DNA from 3 places in the Streptomyces sp. NPDC002845 genome. Region 1 is predicted to be linked to each of the others. Evidence: predicted binding sites of a transcription regulator. Region 1 holds the regulator's gene; each other region holds the start of a gene.
What was found. The regulator HrcA, encoded in region 1, represses chaperone genes, less so after heat shock. The targets are predictions, from matches to a motif close to TTNGCACTCNGNNNNNCNGAGTGCNAA.

Region 1 (9,747 bases):
CGAGAAGGTCTACAACGGTGTCGCCGCCAAGGCCCGCGCGGGCGGCGCCGCCAAGTACAAGATCTTCCAGTGGGCGGCCGGAGTCGCCCGCGAATACGCCAAGGTCACCCAGGACAACTTCCAGCGCACCGGCAGCCGCAGCGCGCCCTTCGGTCTCGCGGCCAAGCACAAGGTCGCCGACGCCCTCGTCTACTCCAAGCTGCGCGAGGCCTTCGGCGGCAACCTGCGCGCCTGCATCTCCGGCTCGGTCGCCCTGGCCCCCGAGATCGGCTACTTCTTCTCCGGCGCCGGCATCCACATCCTGGAGGGCTACGGCCTGACCGAGTCCTCCGCCGCCTCCTTCGTCAACCCCGGTGAGGCCTACCGCACCGGCACGGTCGGCAAGCCGCTGCCCGGCACCGAGGTGCGCATCGCCGACGACGGCGAAGTCCTGCTGCGCGGCCCCGGCATCATGGAGGGCTACCACGGGCTGCCCGAGAAGACCGCCGAGGTCCTCGAAGCCGACGGCTGGTTCCACACCGGCGACATCGGCGAGCTGTCGCCCGACGGCTACCTGCGCATCACCGACCGCAAGAAGGACCTGTTCAAGACCTCCGGCGGCAAGTACATCGCCCCGACGGAGATCGAGGGCCGGTTCAAGGCCCTGTGCCCGTTCACGTCGAACATCATGGTCGTCGGCGCCGACCGCAACTTCTGCACCGCCCTCATCGCCCTCGACGAACCGTCCATCCTCGGCTGGGCCAAGGAGAACGACCTCGGCGGCAAGTCGTACGAGGATGTCGTCGCCGCCTCCGCCACCGTCGAGCTCATGGACGGCTACGTCCAGCGCCTCAACGAGGGCCTCCAGCGCTGGCAGACCATCAAGACGTTCCGCCTCCTGCCCCGCGACCTCGACGTGGAGCACGGCGAACTGACCCCGAGCCTGAAGCTCAAGCGGCCGGTGGTCGAGCGGGAGTATCAGCACCTGATCGACGAGATGTACGCGGGGACGCGGGAGGCGTAGCGGGGAGGCGTGGCGTGCGGACACGGGTGGGTGGGCTACAGCGCCCACCCACCCGTGTCGGATCGTGTCGAGCGACTGGTTCACGTCGTTGACGCGGGACGTCCAGCGGGACGTCCAGTGGCCCTGGCCGTGCTCGCCGGGAGCCGCTCGTCGAGTCGGCCGTGGCGGGCGGCCGGCACCGCGGCGAGCAAGGGATGAAGCTCGGATGTCCGAATCCTGTCGTCTTCGTGACCGACTTCGAGCACTTGCGTAGCACTGTTCTCACACATGGTGGCCCACTTCGGTAACTCGGTGCTTATGGGCGTGGCCGGTCTGTCACTCTGTCCGTGCCGCCTGAGGCCCATTCGTCCGAACTGCTCAGGGAGCCGCACAGTGGGGGCCATTCCGACACAGCGGGAGTTTCTGTCCCGAGCTCCTGATTCGTCCGCGTACGCCACGCCTGCGCACGCGGGCGCGAACCGGCGTGCGGTGGCACGGGTGTCGCTCCCCGGCAGCCCGCTCGCGCCGGGCGCCGCCCGCCGCTTCGCCCGCGCCACGCTCGCCGAGTGGGCCGAACTCGGGCTGCCCGGTGCGGAAACGGTCGTCGCACGGCTCGCCGAGGACGTGCAGGTGGTGGTCAGCGAGCTGGTCACCAACGCGGTGGTGCACGCGGGCACGGATGTCGAAGTGGTGTGCCGGATCGATCACGCGAACCTTGATCGTGTCGACCTCGGCCATGCGGACCGCGACCACGAGGGCCAGGAGAGCCAGGACGGCCAGGAGGGCTACGAGGGCCGGGGGCGCCACGAGAACCACGAGCCCGGGTGGCTGGTGGTCGAGGTCTCGGACCGTCACCCCTCCCGTGCGGTACGGGAGGAGGAGGACGGCGAACAGCCGCGCGACACCGAACGACCTTGTGGAACACCGGAGTACGGGCGCGGCCTGCGGCTCGTGTCCACGCTCTCCGAGGCATGGGGGATCACGTACCGCACGGGCATCAAGACCGTGTGGGCCCGGCTGCCGGTGGACGGGAGCGCGGCCGTCGGCAGGGACGAGCGGCCCGGCGCGTACGCCGGTGAGCGGGAGTTACACACCGCCGACTTCCTCGCCCCCGCGCCGAAGCAGAGCATGGAGCGCGACCGGGAGTGGCTGAACCGAGGCGCCCTCTCCTTCCTCGCCGAGGCCTCCGACCTCCTCACCGGACAGCTCGACGAGGACCTCGTCGCCGCGCTCGCCGGACAGCTCCTGGTGCCGCGCCTCGCCGACTGGTGCGCGGTGTGGCTGGAGGACGAGGGCATGGGCTGGCGCGGTTCCGAGGGCGTGCTGCCCGCGGGGCCACGGCTCGCCAGGGTGTGGCACGTCAGCGAGAACCGCGTCGAGGAGCTCCGGGGCGCCCTGGAGAAGAACCCGCCCCGGCTGCCCGAATCGGTGCGGTCGCGGGCGGTGCCCGTGCCATGGCCCGGGGAGGAAGCGGACGCGGAGCCGGAGGCGGCGAGTGAGGCGACCGGGACGGCGCTCGCGTACCGGCTGATCGCGGGTGGCCGCCCGCTCGGCACCCTGGTCATCGGCCGGGCCGGACTGCAGCGCTTCCCCGACGAGGTCACCGGGCTCGTCGAGGACCTCAGCCGTCGGGTGGCGCTCGCGATCGGCGCGGCCCGGCAGTACGCGCGCCAGGCCACCATCAGCCGCATCCTGCAACGCGGGCTGCTGCCCGGCGCGGTCGCCGAGATCCCCGGCCTGCACAGCGCCCTCGTCCACGAGCCGTGCGACAAGGGAGGGCCCAGCGGCGACTTCTACGACCTGTTCCCGGCGGGCCACGGCCGCTGGTGCTTCGCGCTGGGCGACGTGCAGGGCAAGGGCCCCGAGGCCGCCGTCGTCATCGGCCTCGCCCGGCCCTGGCTGCGACTGCTCGCCCGCGAGGGGTACGACGTCGCCGACGTCCTCGACCGCCTCAACCAGCTCCTCCTCGACGACGCCACCGAGGCCTCCGACGCGGCGGCACGCGCACTGGTGGCCGCCGGAGGACCCGGGCTCGGCGCGGACGAGGGCCCGCAGAACCGCTTCCTCTCCCTCCTCTACGGCGAGCTGGAACCCTTCGACGGCGGGGTCCGCTGCACCCTCGCCTCCGCCGGACATCCGCTGCCGCTGCTCCTGCGCCCCGACGGCACCGTACGGACCGCCGCCGAACCGCAGACCCTGCTCGGCGTGATCGAGGACGCCACGTACGCCGCCGAGACCTTCGAGCTGCGCCCCGGCGACACGCTGCTCTGCGTGACGGACGGCATCACGGAGCGGCGCTGCGGGCCCCGGATGTTCGACGACGGGGACGGGCTCGCGGCCGCCCTCGCCGACTGCGCCGGCCTGAGCGCGCAGCGGATCGCCGCACGCATCCGGAGGCTGGTGCACGACTTCGGCGGACGGCCACCGGCGGACGACCTGGCACTGCTGGTCCTGCAGGCGCAGTACGAGCAGGCGCAGTACGAGTAGGACAGGATGAGTAGGGCCGGACGAACAGGACAGGACGAGAACAGGGCAGGACGAGAACAGGACAGGACGAGAACAGGACAGGACGAGTAAGAGGAGCGCGCCGGTGCTGGACAATGGAGGACATGCCTTCCGCACTCCCCGACGGTGAGCCCGTCCCCGACGACGGGTCGCTGCCCGCGCACGCCCTGGCCGGGTCGGCCGAGCGTCCCCTCGGGTTCTACCTGCACGTTCCGTACTGCGCGACCCGCTGCGGCTACTGCGACTTCAACACGTACACCGCGACCGAGCTGCGCGGCACCGGCGGCGTCCTTGCCTCCCGTGACAACTACGCCGAGACCCTGATCGAGGAGGTCCGCCTCGCCCGCAAGGTGCTGGGCGACGACCCGCGCCCGGTGCGCACGGTCTTCGTCGGCGGCGGTACGCCCACGCTGCTGGCCGCCGGTGATCTCGTACGGATGCTGGGGGCGATCCGGGACGAGTTCGGGCTCGCGGACGACGCCGAGGTGACGACGGAGGCGAATCCGGAGTCGGTTGATCCGGCGTATCTGTCACAGCTGCGGGCCGGCGGCTTCAACCGCGTCTCCTTCGGCATGCAGAGCGCCCGGCAGCACGTGCTCAAGGTCCTGGACCGTACGCATACGCCGGGGCGCCCCGAAGCGTGCGTCGCCGAGGCGCGGGCGGCGGGCTTCGAGCACGTGAACCTGGACTTGATCTACGGCACCCCGGGCGAGACGGACGACGACTGGCGGGCCTCCCTCGACGCCGCGCTCGGCGCCGGGCCCGATCATGTGTCGGCGTACGCGCTGATCGTCGAGGAGGGCACGCAGCTGGCCCGCCGTATCCGGCGGGGCGAGGTGCCGATGACGGACGACGACGTCCACGCGGACCGGTACCTGATCGCCGACGAGGTGCTGTCGGCGGCTGGATTTGATTGGTACGAGGTGTCGAACTGGGCGACCAGTACGGCCGGTCGTTGCCTGCACAACGAGCTGTACTGGCGCGGTGCCGACTGGTGGGGCGCGGGGCCCGGCGCCCACAGCCATGTCGGTGGGGTGCGGTGGTGGAACGTGAAGCACCCGGGGGCGTATGCGGCGGCGCTGGCGGCGGGGCGGACTCCGGGGGCCGGGCGGGAGCTGCTGTCCGAGGAGGACCGGCGGGTGGAGCGCGTCCTGCTGGAGCTGCGGCTTCGGGACGGCTGTCCGCTGTCGCTGCTACGGCCGGAGGGGCTCGGGGCTTCGCGGCGGGCGCTGTCGGACGGGCTGCTGGAGGCCGGGCCGTACGAGGAGGGGCGCGCGGTGCTGACGCTGCGGGGGCGGTTGCTGGCGGACGCGGTGGTGCGGGACCTGGTGGATTAGCCCCTGCCCCACCCCTTCCCGAAACCAGGGGACTCCGCCCTTCCCGAAACCAGGGGACTCCGCCCCCTGGCACCCCCGGATCGCCCTTCGGGCTCGTCCTCAATCGCCGGACGGGCTCAGGATCCCGGACCCGTCACGAAGTCGATCAACTCTTCCACGCGCCCCAGCAGCTCCGGCTCCAAGTCCCTGTAAGACCGCACCCGCCCCAGAATCCGCCGCTGCCACACCTCACCGGTGTTTTCCGGCCAGCCCAGGGCCCGGCACACCCCCGTCTTCCAGTCCTGCCCGTGCGGCACGCGCGGCCACGCGGGGGTGCCCACCGAGGACGGCTTCACGGCCTCCCAGATGTCGATGTACGGGTGGCCGACGACCAGGGCGTGTTCGCTGGTCACCGAGGCGGCGATGCGGGACTCCTTCGTGCCCGGGACCAGGTGGTCGACCAGGACGCCCAGGCGCGCGTCCGGGCCCGGGTCGAAGTCGGCGACGATCGAGGGGAGGTCGTCGATGCCCTCCAGGTACTCCACGACGACGCCCTCGATCCGCAGGTCGTCGCCCCAGACCCTTTCGACGAGTTCGGCGTCGTGGCGGCCCTCCACGTAGATGCGTCCGGCGCGGGCCACGCGCGCGCGTGCGCCGGGGACGGCGACCGAACCGGAGGCCGTACGGGTGGGGCGCGCGGGGGCGGACGACGGTCGTACGAGCGTCACCGCGCGGCCCTCCAGCAGGAAACCCCGCGGCTCCATCGGGAACACACGGTGCTTGCCGAAGCGGTCCTCCAGGGTGACCGTGCCGGCCTCGCAGCGGATGACGGCGCCGCAGAAGCCGGTGGTGGGCTCCTCGACGACGAGCCCCGGCTCCGCCGGGACCTCCGGGACGGGCTTGGGCTTCTTCCAGGGCGGGGTCAGGTCCGGGGAGTACTGGCGCATTCGGATGACGATAGGAGATGACGGTAGGAGAAGCCCGTACGCCATCAGCGCGACACGCCGAAGCGGCGCGCCAGCGCGTCCCGCTGTGCCCGCACGAAGGCCGCGTCGACCGTCGCCCCGTGGCCCGGCACGTACACGGCGTCCTCGCCTCCCAGGTCGAGCAGGCGGTCCAGGGCGGCGGGCCAGTGGGACGGTACGGCGTCGGGGCCCGCCTGGGGTTCGCCGGACTCCTCGACCAGGTCGCCGCAGAAGACCACCTCGGGGGAGGCCTCAGTCGCCGGTACGAACACCGCCAGGTCGTGGCCCGTGTGGCCCGGGCCCACGTTGGCCAGCAGGACCTGGAGGCCGCCTCCCAGGTCGAGGGTCCACTCGCCGGAGACGTGATGGCGGGGGCGTACGAGCAGGTCGGCGGCCTCGGCGGCCTCCCCGGCGGCCAGGCCGTGGCGGACGGCGTCGGCGCGCAGCTCCTCGCGTTCGTGGACGAGGACCGTGTCCAGGCCGACCGCGCCGAAGACCTCCACGCCCGCGAAGGCGGCCGCCCCGAAGACGTGGTCGAAGTGGGGATGGGTGAGCGCGAGATGTGTCACACGGGCGCCGCCCGGAAGCCGGCACGCCTCCGTACGCAACCGGGCGCCCTCCCGCAGGCTCGACCCCGCGTCGATCATGAGCGCGTGGCCGCCACCGCCGACGACCAGCCCGGCCGTGCAGTCCCAGCCGGGGAGGCGGCACCGCCCGACGTGCGGAGCGAGTTTCTCCCACCCCGCCTCTTCCCAAGTCACGGTCATACGCCGACGCTAGCCGGAGACCCTCGTCGCGGCGCCGCAACCCAGCCCATGACAGGCGCCGCAACCCAGCTCATGACATCGGCTTCATGGCATCCGCCATGACATCGGCTACGACATCGCAGGACACGTCCGTACACGTCGGCATGGACAAGGCGGGGCGGGCCTTGCCGGGGCCGTACCCCACCGCCGTACACTGGGCGGGGAGTGTTGGCACTCGCCCGGGGTGAGTGCCAAGGGGGAGTCGCGGGAGAGGCGAACTGGAGGTGTGCGCGATGCTCAGTGAACGCAGGCTCGAAGTGCTGCGCGCCATCGTCCAGGACTACGTGGGCACCGAGGAGCCGGTGGGTTCCAAGGCGCTCACCGAGCGGCACAGCCTGGGCGTCTCGCCGGCGACCGTCCGCAACGACATGGCGGTCCTGGAGGACGAGGGGTTCATCGCCCAGCCGCACACCAGCGCGGGTCGCATCCCCACCGACAAGGGCTACCGGCTCTTCGTCGACAAGCTGGCCGGCGTCAAGCCGATGACCGGGCCCGAGCGGCGCGCGATCCAGAACTTCCTCGACGGCGCCGTCGACCTCGACGACGTGGTCGGCCGGACCGTACGGCTGCTCGCGCAGCTGACCCGGCAGGTCGCCGTCGTGCAGTACCCCTCGCTGACGCGGTCGACCGTGCGGCACGTGGAGCTGCTGTCGCTCGCCCCCGCGCGCGTGATGCTCGTGCTGATCACGGACACGGGCCGCGTGGAGCAGCGCATGATCGACTGCCCGGCACCGTTCGGAGAAATGTCTCTCGCGGATCTGCGCGCGCGGCTCAACAGCCGGGTGGCGGGCCGCCGTTTCGCGGACGTGCCGCAACTGGTGCAGGACCTGCCCGAGGCCTTCGAGGCCGACGACCGCGGCGCCGTCTCGACCGTGCTCTCCACCCTCCTGGAGACACTCGTCGAGGAGACCGAGGAGCGGCTGATGATCGGCGGCACCGCCAATCTGACACGCTTCGCGCATGACTTCCCTCTCACGATCCGGCCGGTGCTCGAAGCGCTGGAGGAGCAGGTCGTTCTCCTCAAGTTGCTTGGGGAGGCGGGGGATTCGGGCATGACGGTGCGGATCGGTCATGAGAACGCCTATGAGGGACTCAACTCCACGTCCGTGGTCTCGGTCGGCTACGGTTCGGGCGGCGAGGCAGTCGCCAAGCTGGGCGTGGTCGGACCGACACGCATGGACTATCCGGGAACGATGGGAGCGGTACGAGCGGTGGCACGGTACGTCGGACAGATCCTGGCGGAGTCGTAAGTGGCCACGGACTATTACGCCGTACTCGGCGTGCGCCGCGACGCGTCCCAGGACGAGATCAAGAAGGCGTTCCGGAGGCTCGCACGCGAGCTGCATCCGGACGTCAATCCCGATCCGAAGACGCAGGAGCGGTTCAAGGAGATCAACGCCGCGTACGAGGTGTTGTCGGACCCGCAGAAGAAGCAGGTCTACGACCTCGGTGGCGACCCGCTGTCCCAGGCGGGCGGCGCGGGTGGTGCGGGTGGCTTCGGCGCCGGCGGTTTCGGGAACTTCTCGGACATCATGGACGCCTTCTTCGGTACGGCGTCCCAGCGCGGGCCGCGCTCGCGTACCCGGCGCGGCCAGGACGCGATGATCCGGCTGGAGGTCGAGCTCGACGAGGCGGCCTTCGGGACCACCAAGGACATCCAGGTCGACACGGCCGTGGTGTGCACCACGTGCAGTGGCGAGGGTGCCGCTCCGGGGACCACCGCGCAGACGTGTGACATGTGCCGGGGCCGTGGTGAGGTCTCTCAGGTCACGCGGTCCTTCCTCGGGCAGGTCATGACGTCGCGGCCCTGTCCGCAGTGTCAGGGGTTCGGGACGGTCGTGCCGAACCCGTGCCCGGAGTGTGCGGGGGACGGCCGCGTACGGTCCCGCCGGACCCTGACGGTGAAGATCCCCGCCGGTGTCGACAACGGCACGCGGATTCAGCTCGCGGGTGAGGGTGAGGTCGGGCCCGGTGGGGGTCCCGCCGGTGACCTGTACGTCGAGATCCACGAGCTGCCGCATCCGACCTTCCAGCGGCGGGGCGACGACCTGCACTGCACGGTCACCCTTCCGATGACCGCGGCGGCTCTGGGGACGAAGGTGCCGTTGGAGACGCTGGACGGGATGGAGGAGGTCGACGTCCGTCCGGGCACTCAGTCCGGGCAGTCGATCCCGCTGCACGGGCGTGGGGTCACCCATCTGCGCGGTGGCGGGCGGGGCGATCTTGTCGTCCACGTCGAGGTGCAGACGCCGAGCAAGCTCGATCCCGAGCAGGAGCGGCTCCTGCGCGAGCTGGCCAAGCTGCGGGGCGAGGAGCGGCCCACGGGGCAGTTCCAGCCGGGGCAGCAGGGGTTGTTCTCGCGCCTGAAGGACGCGTTCAACGGGCGCTGAGGCGCGCGCCGAGCTGTTGTGCCGGGGGCGGTGCGGCTGAGGTAGGGGCGGCGGGGGCGAGGACCCTCGTGGCTTGACCGGATGTCGGGGCTTGGGTGGGCTGGGGAGCCCGTCGGACCCGATTCGGACTTGTTCGGAGGACGTGACAACATGCCGTCATGTCCTCCGCGCTGACCGATCTCTTCGCTCACCCGATCGTGCAGGCCCCGATGGCGGGCGGAGTCTCCGTCCCGCAGCTCGCCGCGGCCGTGTCCGGGGCCGGCGGGCTGGGGTTCCTGGCTGCCGGGTACAAGACGGCCGACGGCATGTACCAGGAGATCAAGCAGCTGCGCGGACTCACGAACCGCCCCTTCGGGGTGAACCTCTTCATGCCGCAGCCGGAGTCTGCGGACCCGGCCGCCGTCGAGGTCTACGCCAACCAGCTGGCCGGAGAAGCCGCCTGGTACGAGACGGAGCTGGGCGACCCGGAGAGCGGGCGGGACGACGGGTACGACGCCAAGCTGGCCGTCCTGCTCGACAACCCGGTGCCTGTCGTGTCCTTCCACTTCGGCTGCCCTGCCCCAGAGGTGCTCCAGTCCCTCGCCCGCAAGGGCACCCGCACCCTCGTCACCGTCACCACCGCCGAGGAAGCGCAGGCCGTGGAGCGGGCGGGCGCCGACGCGGTGATCGTGCAGGGGGTGGAGGCGGGGGGCCACCAGGGCACCCATCGGGATGATCCGGAGAGGGACTGCGCGGGGATCGGGCTGCTGGCCCTCGTCGGGCAGGTGCGGGAGGCCGTCTCCC
Region 2 (9,747 bases), on a different contig from region 1:
GCCGGTGTCCGCGTCGGGCCTGGCCCGGAAGTCACCGCCCCGGCCCAGGTCGAAGACGCAGGCGGCGGGCACCACCGGCACGACGTGCGCCGGATCGGGCCCCACCCGCACCCCGCGCCCGCGCTCCTCCAGCCAGGCCATCACCCCCGACGCCGAGTCCAGCCCGTACGCACTGCCCCCGGTCAGCACCACCGCCTCGACCTTCTGCACCACGTTCCGCGGATCGAGCGCGTCCGTCTCCTTGGTACCGGGCCCGCCGCCCCGCACATCCACCGCCGCCACGACACCACCCTCCGGCGCCAGCACGACCGTGGTCCCGGTGAGCCGGCCTCCGCCGATCCGGGTGGCGTGCCCGACCCGCAGGCCGGCGATGTCTGTCAGCGCGCCGACCTTCCTGGACCGCTTGGGCGCCGTGGGTTCCATGGGCGTTGGGGAGGCAATCGCGTCGTTCGTCATGGGGCCAATGTTCCCTCGCGACTCCGCGCGGCCTCCTCCCTCGTCACCATCCGTACCGTGACCGTCGTCCCGGTCGCGACGGTCGGCGCCATCACGATCCCCACCGCCGGCACCGTCGGCACCGCCCAGTGGCCCAGGAACGTCCACGCGATCACCGTCGGCACGGCGGCGGGCGGCATGGCCTGCTGAGCCGGACCCACCTTGAAGTGGCGGGCAGTGACGGGCCGTTCGCGTGTCAGGGGCGTGCGGCGGACCGGTCGCGTTCCCTCCAACAGCGAGGAAACTGACGACGCGACCGGCAGGACTCTCCGGATCGACACTGCTGTTCATGGCCCGGGGCGCACTGCGGCGAGGCCGCCTCGGAGCGCGATGAGACCCGCGGGCGTCGGCTTGAACCCGCAGGCGTCGAAGTAGAACGACTGCAGGTCGTCCTCGAAGTCGACGTGCAGCCATTCGCATGTGGCCGTACGGGCCTGTCGTGCGGCCTCTGCGACAAGCCCGGTTCCAATCCCCGAGCGGCGGTAGCCCGTTGCGACCACGGTGTCCAGGATGAACGCGTGGACGCCGCCGTCCCACGCGACGTTCACGAAACCGACGAGGTCACCGTCATGGCGTGCGCAGACCCAGCCGAGGCTGTGGCGGTGCACCCGAGCCAGCCAATCGGCATCCGAGGTCCGATGGTTGAAGCCCGCTGCGTGCAGCGCATCGACGGCCGCGTTGTCGAAGTCGCCCCGCCACTCATACGTGATCGTCATGGCGCGAGCGTAGACCGCCACCCTCGCCCCGGCCTCCCCCACAGCAGGACCCGGAAATGATCACCAGTTCCGGCCTCGCCACCCTCCCCGCCCCGGACCCGTACCCTGGACCCATGAGTACCGCTCCCGCCCCCGAATCGCGCGATCCCAAGGCCGCGCTGGTCTTCGACGACCCGCTTGGCCGGTCGTCGTCGGACGACACGGACCACGGGTGGGGCGAGTGGAGCGGCGGTGGTGAGAACGACGGCGCCGCCGACCTGAAGCGCTTCCTCGACGAGAAGCCGCCCCACCACCTCTGACACCCCCGAAGGACCCTGCCTAAGCAGGTCGGGCGAAGTCCGCTGCGGTTGGGCCGCGCCCCAAAGGGGCGCGGGGCTGTGTACAGATGCGGCCCCGCGGCGGAGCCGCATATCGACACAGCCAGCGGAGCGCTTAGCCGCGGTCGTGGCCGGAGCCGCGCTGGGCCACCAGGGCGTCGCGGATCTCCTTGAGGACCTCCAGCTCGGTGACCTCGATGGCCTCGTGGGTGCCTTCCTTGGCCTTGCGGCGGGCCTCCTGGCGGGCCAGGTACTTGGACATGGGCAGGACCATCAGGAAGTAGACGACGGCCGCGGTGATCACGAAGCTGAGGGTGGAGCCGAGCACGGAGCCCCACATGATCTGGATGCCGGTCGCGTCGTCGCCGCTGCCCGTGCAGGGGTCCTTGAGGCAGTAGGTGTAGTTGTCGAGGTCCTTCGTGCCGACTGCCCCCACCAGCGGGTTGATGATGCCCTGCACCACCGAGTTGACGATGTTGGTGAAGGCCGCACCGATGACCACCGCGACGGCCAGGTCGACGACGTTCCCCCGCGTCAGGAAGGCCTTGAAGCCCTCCCAAACGTTCGGCTCCTTCTTCTGGCTCACCACGAGGCCCCTCTGCACAAGTTGTGGAACAAACGACTCCGCAACCTACGGCAGGGCATGACAGGGCTGTCCAATCGGGTCCCTCGAACGAGGGGCTTGACGCCGGCTCGGCGCCGGCACTCAGCAGACTCGGCACAGTGTCACCGCCAACCGCGAGGTCGCACCGGCGCCCGCCAGCCGTGCCGCCGTGGTCCGCGGCACGGACAGGACCACCAGTGCCCCGCTCTCGGCCACGTCCGCCACCGGCACCTTCGTCACCCGGGCCCCGCGCGCGACCACCCGGGCATCACCGCCGCCCGCCACCGACTCCTCGGCGGCGATCACATCGACCCGGTCACCGGGCCGCAGCAGCCGTACGGTCGCCCCGTCGGCGATCCGCACCGGCGCCGCCACCGTCTCAGCGGCCCGGCGCTCCCGTACGGGGTCGGCCACCGGATGCCCCCGTACCCGCTCGGCGTCCCGTGGCCCCGCCGCCACCAGGGCCACCGCGGTCACGGCCAGCCCCACGGCCACGGCCCGCCTCCGGCATCGGAGGAACCGCCGCAACTGATACCGGCCCGCGCGCACCCGCAGCGGAGCGAAGTGGGGCACCTCGCAGGTGGGCGGCGCGTCCGTACCCGGCGGGCGGTAGCCGGACGGCTGCGAAAGTGCGGACGGCTGCGAAGGGACGGACGCGGACGCGGACGATGACGATGACGACGTGGAGAACGGGAGGGACACAGGGACCACCACCTGCTGCGTGAGATCGGATTGCGTTCCCACGATGAGGCCTCGCGGTGAATCCCGCCGACGCCTGTGGACGACCGCCGGGCCTGTGGACAACTCCCTCACCCGAACGGGAAGTTCCACCCCACCGAACCCCCTACGGCCCCATCGCCGCCCATGGCACCGCGAACCCCTCACACCCCCCGCTTACGGCATCTCGAACCCAGGATCCATCCCGCCCTGCGCCTTCGAGCACAGGCAGTCCCGCGTCCCGTTGCCCGGCAGCGCGGCCACCGCGTCGAAGAGGACCCCACGCAGCCGGTCGACGTTGGCGGCGAACACCTGGAGCACCTCCTCGTGCGAGACGCCCTCCCCGGTCTCGGCGCCTGCGTCGAGGTCGGTGACGAGGGTCATCGACGTGTAGCAGAGCTCCAGTTCCCGGGCGAGCGCCGCCTCGGGATGGCCGGTCATGCCCACCACGGACCAGCCCTGCGCCTGGTGCCACAGCGACTCGGCGCGGGTGGAGAAGCGCGGCCCTTCCACGACGACCAGCGTGCCGCCGTCCACCGGTTCCCAGTCCCGACCGCGCGCCGCCTCCAGCGCGGCCTTGCGGCCGATGGGGCAGTACGGGTCGGCCAGCGAGACGTGCACGACGTTCGGGATGGTGCCGCCGGGCAGCGGCAGGCCGTCGAAGTACGTCTGGGCCCGTGACTTCGTACGGTCCACCAGCTGGTCCGGTACGAGGAGGGTGCCCGGCCCGTACTCCGGCCGCAGCCCGCCCACCGCGCACGGCCCGAGGACCTGCCGCACGCCGACCGACCGCAGCGCCCACAGGTTGGCGCGGTAGTTGATGCGGTGGGGCGGCAGATGGTGGCCGCGCCCGTGACGGGGGAGGAAGGCGACCCGTCGCCCGGCGATCTCGCCCAGGAAGAGGGAGTCGCTGGGAGGGCCGTAGGGGGTGTCGACCTGTATCTCGGTCACGTCGTCGAGGAAGGAGTAGAAGCCCGAGCCGCCGATGACACCTATCTCTGCGTTCGCCATGCCCGCACCCTAACCGTGCCCGGAACACGGAAGACCCTGCCGCCGTACGACGACAGGGTCTCGTAAGAAAAGCCTTACGCGGCCGAGCTGCTGCTGGAGGAGGAAGAGCCCGTGGACGAGGACGACGACGAGGCCGACGACGAAGAAGAGGTCGACGACGACTTCGAGTCGGACGAGGACGAAGAGTCCGACGACTTCGTGGACGACGCCGGGCTGCTGCTCGACGAGGAGCCACGGCTGTCGTTCCGGTAGAAGCCGGAGCCCTTGAAGACGATGCCGACCGCGGAGAACACCTTCTTCAGGCGTCCACTACAGCTGGGGCACTCGGTCAGGGCGTCGTCGGTGAACTTCTGCACCGCTTCGAGGCCCTCACCGCATTCGGTGCACTGGTACTGGTACGTCGGCACTGGTCTTCCTCCTGGCACTCTCACTCGATGAGTGCTAACGATCGTCAATACTAACCCGCGCTGTCGGTACGTTGGAGTAACGTGCGTCACCTGCCTACGGGCAGCGGTCAGGGCTTGACCGCCACGAAGGCCTTCGCGCCCAAGTGGGAAGCCGCTCAAGCGGTGGAGTCACAGTGACCTGTTCCTGGAAATTTGCGGGTCACATCTCACCGATCGCGACAGGCTCGCGATGGGCCGCGCCGCGCGTGACCACTCTGGCCATGCGCGGCGGCACCAGCCGCGAGCGCAGGGCTACGACGGTCGCCAGGGCAAGGGCCGTTCCGGCCATCGGGACCAGGAATCCGGCGCCGTCCCAGAGGCGGTCCTCCAGTTGTCCGGCGGCCGTGACGGCGGCCGCCTGGCCGAGGGCGACCGCGCCGGTCAGCCAGGTGAAGGCCTCGGTGCGGGCGCCCGCCGGGACCAGGCTGTCGACCAGGGTGTAGCCGGTGATCAGGGCGGGCGCGATGCACATGCCGACCAGCAGGCCGAGCCCGGCGAGGACCACCACGGAGTGGGCGGTCCACAGGCCGGCGGCGGCCAGCGCGAGGGCCGCGTACCCGATGACCAGCCGCTGTTGCGGGGCCGCCTTCCAGGCGATCGCGCCGCACGCGAGCCCGGAGAGCATGTTGCCCGCGGCGAAGACGCCGTACAGGACGCCGTTGATGCCGGGTTCGCCGATCGACTCGGAGAACGCGGCGAGCGAGACCTGCATGCCGCCGAAGACGGAGCCGATGCCCAGGAAGGCCACGATCAGTACGCGTACCCCGGGGACGGACAGAGCGGAGGCGTGCTCCACGCGTGCGTGCCCCTCGACGGCGGGCGCCGGCTGGGTGCTCTTCTGCGCGGCGAACAGCAGGCCGCCGATCAGGGTCAGCGAGGCCTCCGCGACCAGGCCCGCCGCCGGGTCCACGGTGGTGCACAGCGCGGTCGCCAGCAGCGGGCCGAGTACGAAGGTCAGCTCGTCGGTGACGGACTCGAAGGCCGCCGCGGTCGTCATCAGGGGCGAGCCCTGGAGCTTCACACCCCAACGGGACCGCACCATGGGCCCGATCTGCGGCACCGAGGCTCCGGTGGGCACGGCGGCGGCGAACAGCGCCCACAAGGGGGCGTCCATCAGCGCCAGCGCCGTCAGCGTCAGGCCCGCCAGGGCGTGCAGGACGACGCCGGGGAGCAGCACTGCCCGCTGGCCGTGGCGGTCGGCGAGACGGCCGCTGTACGGGGCGAACAGCGCCATGGAGACACCGGTCGCGGCGGCGACGGCGCCGGCCGCCCCGTACGAGCCGGTGGTGTGCTGCACCAGCAGCACGATGGAGAGCGTCAGCATCGCGAACGGCTGGCGTGCGGCGAAGCCGGGGAGAAGGAAACGCCAGGCGCCCGGGGTGCACAGCAGGTTCCTGTACCCCGGGCGATCACCCTGTTGGTCGGGAGTGACCGTGGATGCGGCGGCCCTGGCCTTTCTGCCGCCTGTTGACGCCCTCGCCTGCTCGGCAGACGATTCTGGTCCGCACCGCTGTACGGCGCCACCGCGGGTTCCTGCTTCATCGGCCCCAGCCGCCCCCCGAGAGGGACTGGTCTTACACGAGCCTCCACAGGCGTTACTTTCCGCCCGTCCGGCGGTAGGTCCGACGATCTCGCTGTCGGACAAGCTGAACTTACCGGTGATGATCGGCTCCTGCGGGCGGTTCGTGCGGAAAGCGCGCCACCTCATCCTGAAGGGTGGCGAACCGGCCAACCGTACGACATGAAACATACCCGCAACGAATTGGCGCCCCTTACTCGGCGGTCCCGTTCCCCGTCGTCCCCAGCCACCCGGCCAGCTTGCCGCCCTGGCCCACGGCCCGCAGGCGGCGTTCCGCCGCGTCCCGGACGGGGTCCGTGGCGACCACGAGGAGTTCGTCGCCGCGGCGCAGCACGGTGGTCGGCAGCGGCACGAAGGAGGTGCCGTCGCGGACGACGAGGGTGACGGCGGCGCCCGGGGGCAGTCGCAGTTCGTTGATCTCGACGCCGTGCATCTTCGAGCCGTGCGGGACGGTCACGGACAGCAGGTGTCCGCGCAGCCGCTCCAGGGGCGCCGATTCGATCCCGAGGTCGGCGGCCTCCCCGGGCTTGCCCAGGCGGAGCTTCCGGGCCAGCCAGGGCAGCGTCGGCCCTTGGACGAGGGTGTAGACGACGACCAGTACGAAGACCATGTTGAAGATGCGACGACTGCCCTCCACGCCGTTCACCATGGGGATGGTGGCCAGGATGATGGGCACGGCGCCGCGCAGCCCGGCCCAGGACAGCAGGGTCTGCTCCCGCCACGGCATCCGGAACGGCAGCAGCGCGAGGACCACGCTCAAGGGTCGCGCGACCATGGTCAGCACCAGGCCGATGACGATCGCGGGCAGGATGTCGTCGCCCATCTCGTGCGGGGTGACCAGCAGACCGAGGAGCACGAACATGCCGATCTGGGCGATCCAGCCGAGCCCTTCGGCGAAGCCGTGCGTGGCGGGCCAGTGCGGCAGCTTGGAGTTGCCGAGCACCATGGAGGCCAGGTACACGGCGAGGAAGCCGCTGCCGTGGGCGAGTGCCCCGGCCGCGTACGCGGCGACGGCGATGGCCATGACGGCGATCGGGTAGAGGCCGGAGGCGGGCAGTGCCACGCGCCGCAGGCCGTACGCGCCGAGCCAGCCAGCGGCGAGGCCGATGGCGGCGCCGATCGCCAGCTGCAGGGCGATCTCGCCGACCAGGGTGGACCAGTGCTCCGCCGGCCCGGCCGTGGAGAGCGAGACGACGAGGATGACCACCGGGGCGTCGTTGAAGCCGGACTCGGCCTCCAGGACGCCCGTCACGCGCGCGGGGAGGGGGATTTTCCGCAGTACCGAGAAGACGGCGGCCGCGTCGGTGGAGGACACCACCGCCCCGATGATGAGTGCCTGCCGCCACTCCAGCCCGACCAGGTAGTGCGCGCCCGCCGCCGTGATCCCGACGCTCACCGCGACCCCGGCCAGCGCCAGCACGCTCGCCGCGGGCAGGGCCGGTTTGATCTGCTTCCACTTCGTGCCGAGGCCGCCCTCCGCGAGGATCACGACGAGGGCGGCGTAGCCGATGACCTGGGTCAGTTCGGCGTTGTCGAAGTGGATGTCTCCGATGCCGTCCTGGCCCATGGCGATGCCGATGCCCAGGTAGACGAGCAGGCTGGGGAGCCCGCTGCGCGAAGAGACGCGAACCGCCGCCACCGCGACGAGCAGAACGAGCGAGCAGACGAGCAGGAGCTGGTTGAGGTCGTGGACGGTCAGCGGCTGTGTTCCCTTCTGGGCCATCAGGACAAGTAATTCGTTACCTTATCTAACTCTTGACGCTTTCTTGGCACTCCCTTTGGCGTGATCGAACTCCCGTACAGGCTGGTTGCCGACTCCGAGTCAAGTACCAGTGGGCCCTGCGCCTATGGTTGCTCCAGCGCTCAGTAGAAAGCACGAAAGCACAGCCCGCCCTGCCGCTCGCGTAAGGACAGCAAGGACAGCGATGCCCCCCACCACCACCGCCTCTTCCGGTCAGCAGCCCGGCAAGTCCGGCAGGAAGAAGGGGCGCAGAGCCCGCCTGATCGTGATCGTCCTGGTGCTCGCCCTCGTCGGAGGCGTCGGCTACGGGGGCTACTGGTCCATCAGTACCGTGCGCGCCTCCTTCCCGCAGACCAAGGGCTCCATCACGCTGGAGGGCCTGTCCGGGCCGGTCGACGTCAAGCGCGACGGCAACGGCATCCCGCAGATATACGCAGCCTCCGACGAGGACCTGTTCATGGCGCAGGGCTTCGTCCAGGCGCAGGACCGGTTCTACGAGATGGACGTGCGCCGCCACATGACCGCGGGCCGCCTGTCGGAGATGTTCGGCAAGGGCCAGATCGGCAACGACGAGTTCCTGCGCACCCTGGGCTGGGAGCACATCGCGCAGGAGGAGTACGACACCAAGCTGTCCGACTCCACCAAGAAGTACCTCGACGCCTACGCCGAGGGAGTCAACGCCTACCTGGACGGCAAGGAGGGCGAGGAGATCTCCCTGGAGTACGCGGCCCTCGGTTTCGCCAACGACTACCGGCCCGAGGAGTGGACCCCGGTCGACTCGATCTCCTGGCTGAAGGCGATGGCCTGGGACCTGCGCGGCAACATGCAGGACGAGATCGACCGCTCCCTGCTGACCAGCCGCCTGGGCCCGCAGCAGATCGCCGACCTGTACCCGCAGTACCCGTACGGCCGGAACAAGGCGATCGTTCAGGAGGGCCGGTACGACGAGGTCACGGAGACGTGGGCACAAGGGTCGCAGGGCTCGGGCACCGGGACCTCCACCGGCTCCTCGGGGACCGACGCGGCGGGCACGGGCCTTGCGGGAGGCATCGCGGCCCCCGCGGGTCTCCAGAGCCAGCTGGACGGCCTCTACGACGTCCTGGAGGACCTGCCCGAGGCCGTCGGCGTGAACGGCAACGGCATCGGCTCCAACTCCTGGGTCGTCGGCGGCGAGCACACCATCACCGGCAAGCCGCTCCTCGCCAACGACCCGCACCTGTCGGCCTCGCTGCCCTCGGTCTGGTACCAGATGGGCCTGCACTGCCGCAGCGTCTCGGAAAAGTGCCGGTACGACGTCGCCGGCTACACCTTCGCGGGCCTGCCCGGTGTGATAATCGGCCACAACCAGGACATCTCCTGGGGCATGACCAACTCCGGCGCCGACGTCACGGACCTGTACCTGGAGAAGCTCACCGGCGACGGCTACGAGTACGACGGCAAGGTGGTGCCGTTCGAGACCCGCGAGGAGACCATCGAGGTCGCCGGCGGCTCGTCCAAGACGATCGTCGTCCGCACCACCAAGGACGGCATGCCCCTGCTGTCCGACCGCTCCGACGAACTCGTCAAGGTCGGCCAGAAGGCCACCGTCGACAGCGCCGCCCCCGACCGCGGCGACGGCTACGGCATCGCGCTGCGCTGGACCGCGCTCACCCCCGGCACCTCCATGGACGCCGTCTTCGCGATGAACAGGGCCGCGGACTGGAACGGCTTCCGCGAGGCGGCCGCCCTGTTCGACGTGCCCTCGCAGAACCTCGTCTACGCCGACACCGAGGGCAACATCGGCTACCAGCTCCCCGGCCGGATACCGATCCGCGCCAAGGGCGACGGTTCGCTCCCCGTGCCGGGCTGGGACTCCACGTACCGCTGGACCGGCTACATCGGCCAGGACGAGCTGCCGTACGAGTACAACCCGAAGCGCGGCTACATCGTCACCGCCAACCAGGCCGTCGTCGGCAAGAACAAGTACCCCTACACGATCACCACGGACTGGGGCTACGGCGCGCGCAGTCAGCGCATCACCGATCTGATCAAGTCGAAGATCGACGGCGGCGGCAAGATCTCGACCGAGGACATGCGCCAGATGCAGCTCGACAACAGCAGCGAGATCGCCAAGCTGCTGGT
Region 3 (9,747 bases), on a different contig from region 1:
CTGGACGCCGGGACCCACCACCTGGACGGCGAACAGGCCCTCGCCCTGGCCCGCACCCGCCACGGCATAGGCGACGGCAGCGACCTCGGCCGCATAGGCCTCCAACAGATGCTCGTGAAGGCCCTCCTGCAACAGATCTCCGCCACAGACCTCCTGACCAGCCCCGCCAGGCTCTACTCGGTCACGAACGCGCTCACGGAGAGCCTCACCACGGACACGGGACTGGACTCGCTGACCGAGCTGATGAGCCTGGGCCAGAGCCTGCGAGGCCTCTCCGCGGACGACCTCACGACCGTGATGATGCCGGTGGTCCCGGCACCGACGAACCGGTACCGGGTGGTGGCGGACGAGCCGGAGGCGGGGGAGCTGTGGGAGTCGCTGAAGTGAGGTCTGGAAAAGATTCTCGAAGAAATCCGGCAGCCGTGTCGATTCGAGGGGCTCCCGATCGACGCATGGGTGAGAGGCCGGGAAGGACCCGGTCCCACTGACCCGAGGAGTCACCATGCCGCGCTACCTGTCCCTGATCCAGATCGACGAGTCGACCGCTCCCGCCGAGGGCCCCAGCCCCGAGCTGCAGGAGCGGATGGGGGCCTTGCTGGAGGAGATCACCAAGGCGGGGGTCATGCTCGACACCGCTGGGCTTCTGCCGTCCGCGCAGGGCACGCGGGTGCGCTGGGAGGGCGGGAAGCTCTCCGTCACGGACGGGCCGTTCACCGAGTCGAAGGAGGTCGTGGGCGGCTACGTGCTCATGCAGTGCAAGGACAAGGCCGAGGCCGTCGAGTGGGCGTCGCGGTTCCTCAAGGTGCACGGGGAGGAGTGGACGGTGACGTGCGAGGTGCGGGAGATCGCGGAGGGCTGAGGTTCTTGGCTGTGCGCCTGTAGGGGTGTCTGATGGTGGGCTGTGACAGCACAGCCCACCGCCGAGACCGCCACGACCACCGAGACCGCCAGGGCCGCCACGACCGCCGAGACGGTCACGACCAGCGAGGTCGCCGAGACCGCCAAGGTCGCCAAGACCATCGAAACCGTCTTCCGGATCGAGTCCCCCCGCGTCATCGCCGCCGTCGCCCGGATCGTCCGGGACGTCGGCATCGCGGAGGAACTCGCACAGGACGCGCTGGTCGCAGCCCTGGAGCAGTGGCCCGAGCAAGGGGTCCCGGACAACCCGGGCGCCTGGCTGATGACCACGGCCAGGCGTCGGGCGGTCGACCTCGTACGGCGCAAGGAGACATACGCGCGGAAGCTGGAGGAGGTCGGGCGGGACCTTTCGACCTCTGAGGCCCGGTACGACGAACCGTCCGATCCCGACGACATCGACGACGACCTGCTGCGCCTCGTCTTCACCGCCTGCCACCCGGTGCTGTCCGCCGAAGCCCGCATCGCCCTCACCCTCCGGCTGCTCGGCGGGCTCACCACCGCCGAGATCGCCCGCGCGTTCCTGGCCACCGAACCGGCCATCGCTCAGCGGATCGTGCGCGCCAAACGGACCCTCGCCACGAAGGGCGTCGCCTTCGAGGTGCCGTACGGCCCGGAACGGGCGGCCCGGCTGGAATCCGTACTGGAGGTCATCTACCTGATCTTCAACGAGGGCTACGCGGCCACCGCCGGCGACGACTGGCTGCGCCCCGCCCTGTGCGAGGACGCCCTCCGGCTCGCCCGCGTTCTGGCCGAGTTGATGCCCAAGGAGCCCGAAGTCCACGGGCTGGCGGCCCTGCTGGAGCTCCAGGAGTCACGCGCGGCCGCCCGCGTCGGCCCGTCCGGCGAGCCGGTCCTTCTCAAGGACCAGAACCGCCGCCGCTGGAACCGCCTGCTCATCGCCCGCGGCTTCACCGCCCTCGGCCGCGCCAACGCCGTCGCCCCGGGCGGCCACCCCGGCCCGTACGTCCTCCAGGCCGCCATCGCCGCCTGCCACGCCCAGGCCCATACGTACGAGGAGACGGACTGGCCGCGGATCGCCACCCTCTACGGCGTGCTCGCCGCCCAGTCCCCGTCCCCCGTCGTCGAGTTGAACCGCGCGGTCGCCGTCTCGATGGCGGACGGCCCGGCCCCTGCCCTGGACATCATCGACACCCTCGCCACCGAACCGGCCCTGCGGGACTACCACTTGCTGCCCAGCGTGCGCGGCGATCTGCTCGCCCGGCTGGGGCGCACGGAGGAGGCGCGGCAGGAGTTCGTACGAGCGGCGGGGCTGGCGCGGAACGAGCGGGAGCGGGAGTTGCTGCTGGGGCGGGCGGAGGAGTGTGGCTGAGAGACCGGGGCGCGCTCACTGGTTCCGGATGATCGGCGACGATGGCGACACGTCGCGAGCTGCTGCTTCGTGGGCGCGGGCGCCGCTGCGGCAACGTCGGCGCGAGCGGGTCGGTGTCACCCCAATGGGTGGCCCAGCAGCATCGTCGGTGCGTTGGCGACGCGGGTCAGGAAGACCGTCGCCGAGTTGGGGCCGTGTGGCTTGACCTTCTTGCGGAGTTCTTCCGGCTCGACGGCGGAGCCGCGTTTCTTGACGGTGAGGATCCCTACCTCGCGCTCCCGCAGCAGGGCCTTCAACTTCTTGACGTTGAAGGGAAGCTGGTCGGTGATCTCGTACGCGGTGGCGTACGGCGTCGGGTGCGGGGCGTCGGCGGTGATGTACGCGATCCGGGGGTCGATCAGGCCGCCGTCGAGTTCCTCGGCGACCTCGGCGACGAGGTGCGCCCGGATGACGGCGCCGTCGGGCTCGTACAAGTACCGTCCCGGCGGCCGGACTCGGGGGTCGGGGAGCCCGCGGCCGAGGAGGGTGTGCGGGCCGGGGAGGAGGGTCGCGCGGACGGCGCCCGGCGCCCCTGCCCCGAACCACAGCACCGCCTCCTTCACGTCACCCCCGTCCGAGATCCACTCCGCCTCGGCCTCGGCGGGGACCGTCTCGTGGGGGATGCCGGGGGCGATCTTCAGGGCGGCGCGGGGGGACTTGAGGGCCGTGTCGATGGCCCAGGAGAGCGGGGGTGAGTACGCCTCGGGGTCGAAGACCCGGCCGCGGCCGCCGCGTCGGGCGGGGTCGACGAAGACCGCGTCGTAGGGGGAGGTGTCGATCTCCGTGACGTCCGCCTCCCGTACCTCGATCAGGTCGGCGAGACCGAGCGCCTCGGCGTTCGCGCGGGCCACCGCCGCCGTCAGCGGGTCGCGGTCGACGGCCAGGACCCGGATGCCCGCCCGGGCGAGCGCGATTGCGTCGCCGCCGATACCGCAGCACAGGTCGGCGACGGAGCCGACGCCCAGGGCGCGGAGACGGCCGGCCCGGTGGGCCGCGACCGTGGTCCGGGTGGACTGTTCGACCCCGTTCGGCGTGAAGAACATCCGCTCCGCGTCCGCCGCCCCGAACTTCGCCGCCGCTCGCTGCCGCAGCTGTGCCTGGGCCAGTGCCGCCGACACGAGCCCGGCCGGGTGGTCGCGGCGCAGCCGGGTCGCGACGGCCAGTTCCCGTGCCGGTTCGGTGCCGCGCACCTCGTCGAGGAGGGCGCGGCCCTCGGGGGTGAACAGGGCGGAGAGGGAGGCGGTGGGGTCGAGGTCGTTCACCGGGACATTGTGGGCCAGTCGGTGGATGGTGCGCGCCCGGTGGCGGTGTCGGGCCTTCCGTGCCGGGGTGGGCTGCGAGGATGCGGCGCCATGCGACTCGTACGACAAAATTATGTAAAGCGGGTGAAGGGTGTGAAGCAGGCGGTGGCCGTCCACGGCGCGATCGCCGCGCTGACCGCCGTCGCCCTTGTCTCCAGCTGTGCGGGGGGCGGTGGCGGGTCGGCCGTACGGCGTGCTTCCGCCGAGGCCGAGCCCGCCCACGGCCAGCAGCCCGAACTGCGGGCACCCGCCGCCCGCGCGCTCAGCTCGTACGCCGAGAGACTGCGCGAGTCGTACGCCGCGCGCGCCGCCGCAGCGAAGCGCTGGGGGCTTGCGAAGGTCCCGCTCACGCCTCCCGCGCCCCCGGCGAAGAAGCCGCGGATCACCACCCGCAAGGGATTCGAGGTCGACGGGCACGAGGACCTGCCGCCGGTCTTCACCACCGTCCCCACCCGGCACAAGATCGTCTTCCTCACCATCGACGACGGCGCCGAGAAGGACCCGGCGTTCCTGCGGATGATGAGCGAGCTGAAGATCCCGTACACCGCCTTCCTCAGCGACTACCTGGTGAAGGAGGACTACCGGTACTTCAAGCGGATGCAGGCGAGCGGGGTCTCCCTCAACAACCACACCCTCAACCACCGCTACATGCCCGGCCTGTCGTACGACCGGCAGAAGCGCGAGATCTGCGGGATGCAGGACGTCATCGAGAAGCAGTACGGCAGACGGCCGACCCTCTTCCGCCCGCCGTACGGCAACTACAACGCCGACACCCTGCGCGCCGCCAAGTCCTGCGGCATCGCGTACGCCCCCCTGTGGAACGAGGAGGTCTTCCCCGACCGCTGGGAGTACCGCGAGTGGGACCGCGACATCCACCCCGGCGACATCGTCCTCAGCCACTTCCGGGGCAAGGGCGACTGGAGGGGGACCATGCCCGACATGGTCCGGCGCTTCATGGATCTGGTGACGGCGAAGGGGTACGCGGTGGCTCGGCTGGAGGACTACCTGTGAGGGCGTCGCGTACGGGGGGTGCGGGTGCGGGTGCGCGTGTGGGGGGTGAGGGTCTCCGGGTGGGGCGCGTGGGTGCTCGTGCGGGGGGTGGGGGTCTTCGGGCGGGGGTCGGGGGTGGCCGTGCGCGGGGTGGGAGTGTCCGTGCGGGGGTCGTGGGGCTGCTGGTGATGTTGGTTCTCGCCGGGTGCGGTCAGTTCGCCGCTCCGGTGGGAGGGGCGGGAGGTTCGGGAGGGCCGGGGGAGGGCCCGGGGGAGCGGGATGAGGGGAAGCCGGTGGGGGATGCCTCCGCCCGGGTGGAGGAGGCTCATCGGCGCTGGGGGCTGGACGAGCCGCTCGCCCCGGCTCCGAAGGTGCCCGACCGTCCGTCCATCCCGCGTGCCGCGGCCCCGGGGCTGGCGCCGGTCGTCGACCGCGTCCCCACCCGCGACAAGGTCGTCTTCCTGACGTACGACGACGGCGCCGAGCGGGACCCGCACTTCGCCGACCTCGTCCGCGAACTGCGGCTGCCGGTCACCCTGTTCCTCACGGACACGGTCGCCGGGCCGGGGTACGCCCACTTCGCCCGACTCCGGTCGGTCGGTGCGAGCGTCCAGAACCACACCCTCGACCACACCTCTCTGCGTGGCCTGCCGTACGCCGGGCAACGTGCCGAGATCTGCGGTCAGCAGCACAAGCTCAAGCAGCGGTTCGGTATCCGCGCGACCCTGTTCCGGCCGCCCTACGGCACCTACGACGACACCACGCTTCGTGCCGCCGCCGACTGCGGTGTGTCCGCCGTCGTGCTGTGGCGGGCCTCCCTGCGGCCCGACGGTCTGCGGCCCCATGCTTCGCGGCCCGAGGGCCGGCGCCACGAGTCCGGCACCCGCCTCCGTCCCGGCGACATCATCCTGGCCCACTTCGGGGGCCCCGAGCAGTTGCACGGCCCCTCACCGACCGAGCTGACGACACGGCTCCTCCGCCGCATCCAGGGGGAGGGGCTGACGGTGGGGAGACTGGAGGACTACCTCTGAGGGTGGGGGCGCGGGGATGTCTTTCTCGCCCCCGCCGCCCCTACCCGTCCCATCCCAAGGGGCTGCCGCCCCTTCGACCTCGCCAAGGGGGCTGCGCCCCCTGGACCCCGACAGGGGGTGGGTGTCGGGGTTGTTGGGGGACTGCGAGTTGTGTGTGGCTGGTCGCGCACTTCCCCGCGCCCCTGAAGGGGCGCGGCTCCAGCCCGGAGCAGCACCCATCAGCCCGGCCAGGCTCTCCAGCCCCGTGCCAGGTCTCTCCAGTCCCGCGCCAGCCTCTCTGCTCCCGCGCCAAGCCCCGACTCTGCGCCGAGCCTTTGCAGCCCCGGCCGGGCACCCTCAGCCTGTCCGGCGTTTGAGGACGAGGCCGAAGGCCGATCCCACAGCAACCCCCACCCACCCGCAGACAACCCACCCACCCCCAGGGGGTCCAGGCGGAGCCCCGGCGGTGGCGGCCACCCTCGGCCGCCAACAGCCCGGGGGCACCCCCGGACGCCGCGCCGCGCCGCAGGCAATTGGCACTCCGCTTGACCGAGTGCTAATCGCGGTCATAGTCTCAGGTCTGGCACTCCCCCCTGGAGAGTGCCAACAACGCGACGGGCAGGTCCGGCACCCGCGACGACGGATCGACCTGGTCGCCACCTCAGACAGTTAACCCCGTGAGATCTCCGAAGGGGGAGGTCGGATCGTGACGACCGCCAGCTCCAAGGTTGCCATCAAGCCGCTCGAGGACCGCATTGTGGTCCAGCCGCTGGACGCCGAGCAGACCACGGCCTCTGGCCTGGTCATCCCGGACACCGCGAAGGAGAAGCCCCAGGAGGGCGTCGTCCTCGCCGTGGGCCCGGGCCGCTTCGAGAACGGCGAGCGCCTGCCGCTCGACGTCAAGACCGGCGACATCGTGCTGTACAGCAAGTACGGCGGCACCGAGGTGAAGTACAGCGGCGAGGAATACCTCGTCCTCTCGGCCCGCGACGTGCTCGCGATCATCGAGAAGTAGGGGGGTCTGGGGGTCACCCCCAGAAACCCGGCACTTCGAAGCACATTGCTTTCAGCTGCGCCCCTGGCTCCCCGCGACCATCAATCAGCCGGGCGCCCGGGGCGCAGTTCGTTCACCCATAGCACCCACAGCACCTCTAGATTCCCGAGAGGGCCAACGCTCCCATGGCGAAGATCCTGAAGTTCGACGAGGACGCCCGTCGCGCCCTCGAGCGCGGCGTCAACAAGCTTGCCGACACGGTCAAGGTGACGATCGGCCCCAAGGGCCGCAACGTCGTCATCGACAAGAAGTTCGGCGCCCCCACCATCACCAACGACGGTGTCACCATCGCCCGCGAGGTCGAGGTCGAGGACCCGTACGAGAACCTCGGTGCCCAGCTGGTGAAGGAGGTGGCGACCAAGACCAACGACATCGCTGGTGACGGTACGACCACCGCCACCGTGCTGGCCCAGGCGCTCGTCCGCGAGGGCCTGAAGAACGTCGCCGCGGGTGCCTCCCCGGCCGCCCTGAAGAAGGGCATCGACGCCGCCGTCGCCGCGGTCTCCGAGGAACTCCTCGCGACCGCCCGCCCGATCGACGAGAAGTCCGACATCGCCGCCGTCGCCGGGCTGTCCGCCCAGGACCAGCAGGTCGGCGAGCTCATCGCCGAGGCGATGGACAAGGTCGGCAAGGACGGTGTCATCACCGTCGAGGAGTCCAACACCTTCGGTCTGGAGCTGGACTTCACCGAGGGCATGGCCTTCGACAAGGGCTACCTGTCGCCGTACATGGTGTCCGACCAGGAGCGTATGGAGGCCGTCCTCGACGACCCGTACATCCTGATCCACCAGGGCAAGATCTCCTCGATCCAGGACCTGCTGCCGCTGCTGGAGAAGGTCATCCAGACCAACTCCTCCAAGCCGCTGCTGATCATCGCCGAGGACGTCGAGGGCGAGGCCCTGTCGACCCTGGTCGTCAACAAGATCCGCGGCACCTTCAACGCGGTCGCGGTCAAGGCCCCCGGCTTCGGCGACCGCCGCAAGGCGATGCTCGGCGACATGGCCACCCTGACCGGCGGCACCGTTGTCGCCGAGGAGGTCGGCCTCAAGCTCGACCAGATCGGCCTGGACGTGCTGGGCACCGCCCGTCGCGTCACGGTCACCAAGGACGACACCACCATCGTCGACGGCGGTGGCAAGTCCGAGGACGTCACCGGTCGCGTCGCCCAGATCAAGGCCGAGATCGAGACCACGGACTCCGACTGGGACCGCGAGAAGCTCCAGGAGCGCCTCGCGAAGCTGGCCGGCGGCGTGTGCGTGATCAAGGTCGGCGCCGCCACCGAGGTGGAGCTGAAGGAGAAGAAGCACCGTCTGGAGGACGCCATCTCCGCGACCCGCGCCGCGGTCGAGGAGGGCATCGTCTCCGGTGGCGGCTCCGCGCTCGTCCACGCCGTCAAGGTCCTGGAGGGCAACCTCGGCAAGGAGGGCGACGAGGCCACCGGTGTCGCCGTCGTCCGCAAGGCCGCCGTCGAGCCGCTGCGCTGGATCGCCGAGAACGCCGGCCTGGAGGGCTACGTCATCACCTCGAAGGTCGCCGAGCTCGACAAGGGTCAGGGCTTCAACGCCGCCACCGGCGAGTACGGCGACCTGGTCAAGGCCGGCGTCATCGACCCGGTCAAGGTCACCCGCTCCGCCCTGGAGAACGCCGCCTCCATCGCCTCCCTCCTCCTCACGACCGAGACCCTGGTCGTCGAGAAGAAGGAAGAGGAGGAGCCGGCCGCCGCGGGCCACGGTCACGGGCACGCCCACTGACGTACGTCGGTAAGTCGCACTGAGGTCCGGTACCCCTCGGGGTACCGGACCTCAGCGCTGTCCGGTCCGCTCGTCCTAGGTCTCCAGCGCGTCGAGCGCACCGAGCTGCGCCATCAGCCCCAGCCGGTCGTACTGCCACCAGCCCTCGACGATCTTCCCGTCCGGAGTGAACCGGAAGACGGTCGTGCCGGTCATGGAGGCATTCCTCCCGGTCGCCGCGATTCCCAGGAACTCACCCTTGTGGGTTCCGTTCCAGCTCCACCGGGTGCACACCCGGTCGCCCTCGGCGATCTGGTCCTCGATGGTGAACGTGAAGTCGAAGGCCTTGCGCCACATCTCCATCTCGCGCCGGATGTTGTCCAGCCCGAGGGTGTCCTGCTCGTTGGCCGGGTCGTGGTCGTGGTAGTTCTCCACGATCAGGTCGTTCAGCGGCGGCAGTTCACCCTTGGCGCCGATCGCTTCGAAGGCCTTGCGCGCATTGGTGGCGTACAACTGCTCGTCCCGCACGACGTCCAGGTCCGTGAACTTCGGCATCTCGTCGCAGAGTGCCACCATCTCCTGGAAGATCCGGTCGGTCTCCGGAAGGTTCGAGTTCCGCATAGCCTCCTCGTACGACGGGAACTCCACGATCTCGACGAAGTGCGACGCGTCGGACCGGTCCTTGCCGATGATGTTGTGCGTCGCGGTCCGCTTGCCCCTGGTCTGTTCCACCCAGGTGTCCATCAGCTGGTTCATCTCGTCGAACCGGCTGGTCTTGCAGTCGATGAGCTGTACGAATGTCATGACGCCGCCTCCCGGCCCCCCTGGGTTCCGGTTGTCACGCCCATTTTCCCACTGGGGACGCGGCGTCACCTCTCCTGATGTATCTCTATGTATCTCTCGACGCCGGGCGCCTACTGAGGCCCGTACTTCCGCCCCGTCCGCGATGAGACCCCGCCCAGCAGCCCTCGCGGCACCACCTTCACCACACCCATCAGCGCCTTGTACCGGGGGTCCGGGACGGACACCGCCTTGCCGCGGGCCAGGTCGGTGAGGGCCGCCGTGACCAGCTTGTCGGCGTCGAGCCACATCCAGCCCGGGATGTTGTCGGTGCCCATCCCGGCCCGCTGGTGGAACTCGGTGCGGACGAATCCGGGGCACAGGGCCATCAGCCGTACGCCGGTGCCGGCCAGGTCCCGCGCCGCGCCCTGCGTGAACTGCACGACCCACGCCTTCGACGCCCCGTACGTACCCCGCGGCACGAACGCGGCCACCGAGGCGACGTTCACGACCCCGCCCCGGCCGCGCTCCCGCATGCCCTCGGTCGCCGCCGAGGTCAGCCGGAGCACCGCCTCACAGTGCACCTTGAGCATCT

Region 2: the regulator HrcA is predicted to act here: its motif matches at 4,279-4,305, upstream of ACWD3C_RS28960 (FmdB family zinc ribbon protein).
Region 3: the regulator HrcA is predicted to act here: its motif matches at 6,122-6,148, upstream of groES (co-chaperone GroES).

The regions. Positions count from the first base shown of each region.
Region 1 is NZ_JBSFUU010000002.1:67,698-77,444, forward strand. Features, by position in the region: gene ACWD3C_RS01555 (AMP-dependent synthetase/ligase) at 1-1,003, shown strand, start outside; gene ACWD3C_RS01560 (SpoIIE family protein phosphatase) at 1,376-3,469, shown strand; gene hemW (radical SAM family heme chaperone HemW) at 3,592-4,824, shown strand; gene ACWD3C_RS01570 (DUF3097 domain-containing protein) at 4,941-5,750, opposite strand; gene ACWD3C_RS01575 (MBL fold metallo-hydrolase) at 5,795-6,535, opposite strand; gene hrcA (heat-inducible transcriptional repressor HrcA) at 6,808-7,824, shown strand; gene dnaJ (molecular chaperone DnaJ) at 7,825-8,964, shown strand; gene ACWD3C_RS01590 (nitronate monooxygenase) at 9,123-9,747, shown strand, end outside.
Region 2 is NZ_JBSFUU010000045.1:34,770-44,516, reverse strand. Features, by position in the region: gene ACWD3C_RS28995 (P1 family peptidase) at 1-423, opposite strand, end outside; gene ACWD3C_RS28990 (hypothetical protein) at 514-645, shown strand; gene ACWD3C_RS28985 (GNAT family N-acetyltransferase) at 783-1,211, opposite strand; gene ACWD3C_RS28980 (hypothetical protein) at 1,325-1,510, shown strand; gene mscL (large conductance mechanosensitive channel protein MscL) at 1,644-2,114, opposite strand; gene ACWD3C_RS28970 (hypothetical protein) at 2,235-2,843, opposite strand; gene ACWD3C_RS28965 (S-methyl-5'-thioadenosine phosphorylase) at 3,027-3,860, opposite strand; gene ACWD3C_RS28960 (FmdB family zinc ribbon protein) at 3,935-4,267, opposite strand; gene ACWD3C_RS28955 (MFS transporter) at 4,467-5,696, opposite strand; gene ACWD3C_RS28950 (potassium/proton antiporter) at 6,079-7,608, opposite strand; gene ACWD3C_RS28945 (penicillin acylase family protein) at 7,811-9,747, shown strand, end outside.
Region 3 is NZ_JBSFUU010000001.1:55,173-64,919, forward strand. Features, by position in the region: gene ACWD3C_RS00225 (LCP family protein) at 1-387, shown strand, start outside; gene ACWD3C_RS00230 (YciI family protein) at 503-859, shown strand; gene ACWD3C_RS00235 (RNA polymerase sigma factor) at 1,019-2,248, shown strand; gene ACWD3C_RS00240 (class I SAM-dependent methyltransferase) at 2,365-3,549, opposite strand; gene ACWD3C_RS00245 (polysaccharide deacetylase family protein) at 3,640-4,599, shown strand; gene ACWD3C_RS00250 (polysaccharide deacetylase family protein) at 4,767-5,609, shown strand; gene groES (co-chaperone GroES) at 6,295-6,603, shown strand; gene groL (chaperonin GroEL) at 6,768-8,393, shown strand; gene ACWD3C_RS00265 (ester cyclase) at 8,469-9,176, opposite strand; gene ACWD3C_RS00270 (SDR family NAD(P)-dependent oxidoreductase) at 9,287-9,747, opposite strand, start outside.